2 regions of the Lysinibacillus sp. 2017 genome follow, and region 2 is predicted to be linked to the other one. Evidence: a T-box and tRNA genes for the amino acid it is inferred to sense, from the RefSeq annotation. Region 2 holds a T-box; the other holds one or more tRNA genes.
The links. The T-box of region 2 lies ahead of ileS (isoleucine--tRNA ligase). A T-box ahead of a tRNA ligase gene usually reads a tRNA of that ligase, here a tRNA-Ile.
Positions count from the first base shown of each region.

Region 1: it encodes a tRNA-Ile, which carries the amino acid that the T-box ahead of ileS (isoleucine--tRNA ligase) is inferred to sense. The anticodon was not compared.

Region 1 covers NZ_CP029002.1:3,199,333-3,202,756, forward strand. The annotation lists rRNA gene DCE79_RS15715 (23S ribosomal RNA) at 1-1,668, opposite strand, end outside; tRNA gene DCE79_RS15720 (tRNA-Ala) at 1,900-1,975, opposite strand; tRNA gene DCE79_RS15725 (tRNA-Ile) at 2,011-2,087, opposite strand; rRNA gene DCE79_RS15730 (16S ribosomal RNA) at 2,184-3,424, opposite strand, start outside.
Region 2 covers NZ_CP029002.1:2,221,075-2,224,498, reverse strand. The annotation lists gene DCE79_RS10750 (hypothetical protein) at 18-473, shown strand; gene DCE79_RS10745 (NIPSNAP family protein) at 606-953, shown strand; T-box leader at 1,036-1,275, shown strand; gene ileS (isoleucine--tRNA ligase) at 1,330-3,424, shown strand, end outside.

The DNA of each region.
Region 1 (3,424 bases), 980 kb from region 2:
CTACCTGTGTCGGTTTGCGGTACGGGCACCTCTCACCTCGATAGAGGCTTTTCTTGGCAGCGTGAAATCAGGAACTTCGCTCATACGAGCTCGTCATCACAGCTCAACGTTAAAGTATGCGGATTTGCCTACATACACGCCTTACTGCTTGAACAGAGACAACCAACGCTCTGCTTACCCTATCCTACTGCGTCCCCCCATTTCTCAAACGGTGAGGAGGTGGTACAGGAATATCAACCTGTTGTCCATCGCCTACGCCTATCGGCCTCGGCTTAGGTCCCGACTAACCCTGAGCGGACGAGCCTTCCTCAGGAAACCTTAGTCATACGGTGCATGGGATTCTCACCCATGTTTCGCTACTCATACCGGCATTCTCACTTCTAAGCGCTCCACCAGTCCTTCCGGTCTGACTTCAACGCCCTTAGAACGCTCTCCTACCACGCATCCATACGGATGCATCCACAGCTTCGGTGAATCGTTTAGCCCCGATACATTTTCGGCGCAGTGTCACTCGACCAGTGAGCTATTACGCACTCTTTAAATGATGGCTGCTTCTAAGCCAACATCCTGGTTGTCTAAGCAACGCCACATCCTTTTCCACTTAACGATTACTTTGGGACCTTAGCTGGTGGTCTGGGCTGTTTCCCTTTTGACTACGGATCTTATCACTCGCAGTCTGACTCCCGTGTATAAATATCTGGCATTCGGAGTTTGTCTGAATTCGGTAACCCGAGATGGGCCCCTAGTCCAAACAGTGCTCTACCTCCAGTATTCTCAATCACGAGGCTAGCCCTAAAGCTATTTCGGAGAGAACCAGCTATCTCCAGGTTCGATTGGAATTTCTCCGCTACCCACACCTCATCCCCGCATTTTTCAACATGCGTGGGTTCGGGCCTCCAGTAAGTGTTACCTCACCTTCACCCTGGACATGGGTAGATCACCTGGTTTCGGGTCTACGACCACGTACTAATTCGCCCTATTCAGACTCGCTTTCGCTGCGGCTCCGTCTTCTCAACTTAACCTCGCACGTAATCGTAACTCGCCGGTTCATTCTACAAAAGGCACGCTATCACCCATTAACGGGCTCTAACTACTTGTAGGCACACGGTTTCAGGATCTATTTCACTCCCCTTCCGGGGTGCTTTTCACCTTTCCCTCACGGTACTGGTTCACTATCGGTCACTAGGTAGTATTTAGCCTTGGGAGATGGTCCTCCCAGATTCCGACGGAATTTCACGTGTTCCGCCGTACTCAGGATACACTCTGGAGGGAATGAACTTTTGACTACAGGGCTTTTACCTTGTTTCGCGGACCTTTCCAAGTCGCTTCGTCTAGCTCATTCTTTTGTAACTCCGTATAGAATGTCCTACAACCCCAAAGAGCAAGCTCTTTGGTTTGGGCTCTTCCCGTTTCGCTCGCCGCTACTCAGGGAATCGAATTTTCTTTCTGTTCCTGCAGGTACTTAGATGTTTCAGTTCTCTGCGTCTGTCCTCATCACGCTATGAATTCACGTGTAGATACTATCCGATTAAAGATAGTGGGTTCCCCCATTCGGAAATCCCCGGATCAAAGCTTACTTACAGCTCCCCGAGGCATATCGGTGTTAGTGCCGTCCTTCATCGACTCCTAGTGCCAAGGCATCCACCGTGCGCCCTTATTAACTTAACCAAAAGTTTAGTTAAACTTGAACAAGTTCAAGATTTAAGTTTGCACGTCAATTACTTGACGTTTGTGATCTATCATTACTAATAGAAAATTTGTTTATTGCTTTCAATGTCGTTTTATCCAGTTTTCAAAGAACAAAGCAGCTGACTTCAATCACATCGTGAATAAGCTTCGCTGAATTTGCTTCATACAGCTTTGCGACAATAGCGCTAGTGTAAGGAACAAATATTTTATTGGTGGAGCCTAGCGGGATCGAACCGCTGACCTCCTGCGTGCAAGGCAGGCGCTCTCCCAGCTGAGCTAAGGCCCCAATGTTTGTATAAGAGGTATATAAAATAATTTATATGGTGGGCCTAAATGGACTCGAACCATCGACCTCACGCTTATCAGGCGTGCGCTCTAACCAGCTGAGCTATAGGCCCTCTTAGAAGATATAAATTTGTTTCATAAACCTTCAAAACTGAACAGCAAACGTTAATGTTTCATTCCCCGAAGGAATGATTCCGAAAAATCCTTAGAAAGGAGGTGATCCAGCCGCACCTTCCGATACGGCTACCTTGTTACGACTTCACCCCAATCATCTATCCCACCTTCGGCGGCTGGCTCCACAAGGGTTACCTCACCGACTTCGGGTGTTACAAACTCTCGTGGTGTGACGGGCGGTGTGTACAAGGCCCGGGAACGTATTCACCGTGGCATGCTGATCCACGATTACTAGCGATTCCGGCTTCATGTAGGCGAGTTGCAGCCTACAATCCGAACTGAGAACGATTTTATCGGATTAGCTCCCCCTCGCGGGTTGGCAACCGTTTGTATCGTCCATTGTAGCACGTGTGTAGCCCAGGTCATAAGGGGCATGATGATTTGACGTCATCCCCACCTTCCTCCGGTTTATCACCGGCAGTCTCCTTAGAGTGCCCAACTAAATGATGGCAACTAAGAACAAGGGTTGCGCTCGTTGCGGGACTTAACCCAACATCTCACGACACGAGCTGACGACAACCATGCACCACCTGTCACCGTTGTCCCCGAAGGGAAAACTGTATCTCTACAGTGGTCAATGGGATGTCAAGACCTGGTAAGGTTCTTCGCGTTGCTTCGAATTAAACCACATGCTCCACCGCTTGTGCGGGCCCCCGTCAATTCCTTTGAGTTTCAGTCTTGCGACCGTACTCCCCAGGCGGAGTGCTTAATGCGTTAGCTGCAGCACTGAGGGGCGGAAACCCCCCAACACTTAGCACTCATCGTTTACGGCGTGGACTACCAGGGTATCTAATCCTGTTTGCTCCCCACGCTTTCGCGCCTCAGTGTCAGTTACAGACCAGATAGTCGCCTTCGCCACTGGTGTTCCTCCAAATCTCTACGCATTTCACCGCTACACTTGGAATTCCACTATCCTCTTCTGCACTCAAGTTCCCCAGTTTCCAATGACCCTCCACGGTTGAGCCGTGGGCTTTCACATCAGACTTAAGGAACCACCTGCGCGCGCTTTACGCCCAATAATTCCGGACAACGCTTGCCACCTACGTATTACCGCGGCTGCTGGCACGTAGTTAGCCGTGGCTTTCTAACAAGGTACCGTCAAGGTAGCGCCAGTTACTACGCTACTTGTTCTTCCCTTGCAACAGAGTTTTACGAACCGAAATCCTTCTTCACTCACGCGGCATTGCTCCATCAGGCTTTCGCCCATTGTGGAAGATTCCCTACTGCTGCCTCCCGTAGGAGTCTGGGCCGTGTCTCAGTCCCAGTGTGGCCGATC
Region 2 (3,424 bases):
AATCGAGGAGTTTACATATGAAAAATAAAATTATTCCGATTATCATTGCTGTAATTGTTATTTTTGGAACTCAGTATCTTTGGGAACAATATCAAACGCAACAATTAATGAATGAAATTAAAGATATGGAATTTGTAAATAGAAATGATATTGCTAAATTAGTAGTAGCTTCTTATCCATCAATGAATTCTTATTCGACATGGGATAAAACGATTATAAACGAAGCCATTAATGCACTAGCAAAGCTTGAAGTGGAAAATACGCGTAAATTTAAAGAAAGTAATACTTATTATAAAGTAAAACTTTCAGACGATGAGAACTTTAAAGCATTAACCTACACGTTTTATGATAATAATTTTGTGAAAAAAGAGGACTTGGTAGGTTACATCGGTTCCACACAATATTTTAAAACCGAAGATACATTATTCGGAGATATGTTTTACCCACTTTTAGAAGCTGAATTGAATAAATAGAAAGTGTGAAAACTGACCGCAGTGTTCGTTGTTGGAGATACTGGTATGTGTTTGGTAGTAATCGCTAAACCTCTCTTTTAAATTGAATTTGTCTGATTTTTAAATAAATTATTTTAGTGAGGGGGTACTAATATGTTTTATCGTAGAAAATATTATGTTGTAAAGAATGAATTTGTAGGTACATTTAATAAGCACTTTAATGAAACTAATTTGCCTAATCAATTAAGCCACGGTAGTCGTCTAATTGGTAGATGGATGAAAGCAAACGATGATAATACTACAGAAATATTTGCTATTTGGGAATATGATAATTATGAGACTTATATTGAAATTGAAAATAAAATTAAAGCAGATGTCAATCATGTAAATAAAATTAAAAAATGGTATGACGAAAATGGTGGGAGAGAACATGTTCTATCGAAATACATATTACAAGTTAAAAATGAAAAATTGATTTCTACTGTAATTAACTCATTTTGATGATACTTTCTCGCGCCCGATTCTTTATCGTACACTTGACATTTTAAAAATTTCCAGTTACCATTATTTTCAATAAAAGCATACAAATTCGTTGATGAGAAAAAGTAGTAGTTCAATTTGTTCTACAGAGAGCCGGCATTATGGTGCAAGTCGGTGTGCAAATGTACTATGAAAATCCTCTCTGAGAAGATTAGCTGAACTAAAGTAAGCTAATTCGGATGTCTACCGTTAATAAGAACACGTATGATTGTACGTTGCTAAGTGCTATTGGTCGGTTTTTCAATAGAATTAGGGTGGTATCGCGGTTAACCCCGTCCCTTTACTTGGGACGGGGTTTTTGTATGCCTTTTATACAATAAGTATAGGAGGAATGGATATGCAAGACGATGTAAAGAGAGAAACGACCGTAGAAAGAGAAAGTAGGATTCAAAAGTTTTGGAGTAACGAAAATATTTTTGCGCACTCTGTTGACAATCGAAAAGATCACCCTACATTCGTATTTTATGAAGGACCGCCAACTGCAAATGGTTTACCACACGTAGGACATGCACTAGGTAGAACAATTAAAGATGTAGTTGCTCGCTATAAAACAATGCAAGGGTTTCAAGTTGAAAGAAAAGCAGGATGGGATACACATGGTTTACCTGTCGAGCTAGGAGTTGAAAAAGAGTTGGGTATCTCTGGTAAACAAGAGGTTGAAAAGTATGGTGTCCAACCGTTTATCGAGAAATGCAAAGAAAGTGTATTTAAGTATGAACTAAAGTGGAGAGCATTCACAGATCAATTAGGTTATTGGGTTAATATGGATAATCCTTATTTGACATTGAGTAATGACTATATAGAATCCGTATGGAATATTTTAAGTCATGTTCATAAAGATGGACGCTTGTATAAGGGGCATCGTGTATCTCCATATTGTCCAAGTTGTCAAACTTCCCTAAGTTCTCATGAAGTTGCACAGGGTTATAAAGATGTAAAAGACTTATCTGCTACTGTGAAGTTTAAAGTTCAGGGAAAGGAGGAGTATTTTCTTGGATGGACAACAACGCCGTGGACATTACCTGCAAATGTTGCATTAGCGATGAATGAAACCATATCATATGCGAGGGTTTTGAAAGATGGAGAAGTTTATATTGTTGCCAAATCCTTAATAGAAAAGCTTTTCCAGGGGGAAGTGGAGATAATCTCTGAACATACTGGTGCAGACTTTGAAGGAGTTCGCTACGAAGCACCATTTCAATATGTTCAAGTAGAGAGAGGACATGAGGTTGTACTTGCAGACTATGTAACAGAATTAAGTGGGACGGGCATTGTTCATATCGCACCAGCTTATGGTGAAGACGATTACAGAACTGTACAACAAAATGAATTATCATTTATAAACGTGGTAGATTCAAAAGGATGCTATACAGCTGAAGTGTCAGAGTTAAAAGGTAGATTCGTTAAAGATTGTGATGTAGAGATTATTAAATTGTTGGCAGAAAAACAGCTTCTGTTCTCGAAAGAAAAATATGAGCATAGTTATCCTCATTGCTGGCGTTGTGATTCGCCACTACTTTATTACGCGACAGATAGTTGGTTTATCAACATGTCGGCGTTAAGGGATGAGTTGATTGAAAATAATAATCAGGTAAATTGGTATCCAGACCATATAAAACAAGGACGCTTTGGTAAATTTTTAGAAAATGTAGTGGATTGGAATATTAGTCGAAACCGCTATTGGGGAACGCCTTTAAATATTTGGATTTGTGAAGACTGTGGTCATGAAGAAGCGCCGAAAAGTATAGAGGCATTAAAAGATTTAGTTAAACAACCATTTAATACGGATCTCGAGCTACACAAACCATATATCGATGAAATTACTTGTGAATGTCCAATCTGTCAAAGTGAGATGAAACGTACGCCAGAAGTAATTGACGTTTGGTTTGATAGCGGTTCAATGCCGTTTGCACAATATCACTATCCATTTGAAAATGATGAAAAGTTTAAACAACAATTTCCAGCAGATGTTGTCATCGAAGGAATTGATCAAACAAGAGGATTCTTTTATAGTCTCTTAGCTGTATCGACATTATTCACTGGCAAAGCCCCTTATAAAAATGTGTTATCTCTAGGCCATGTTTTAGATGAAAATGGTCAAAAAATGTCTAAAAGCAAAGGGAATGCATTGGATCCAGTAGAATTAATGGAACAGTACGGAGCAGATGCACTTCGCTGGTCATTACTTGTTGATAGTTCGCCTTGGAATCCGAAACGATTTGCAAAACGTAATGTACAAGAAGCGAAGTCGAAATTAATTGATACATTAGACAATACATTTAAGTTTTATCAGCTATATGCCGAAATTGACCAATTTACGTATAATTCAGCACATGTAGGAGAACGCTCGACGTTAGATCAATGGATTCTTTCAAGATTGCATAAGACGATTCAAAAAGTGACGAACTTCATGGAGGAATATCAATTTACAC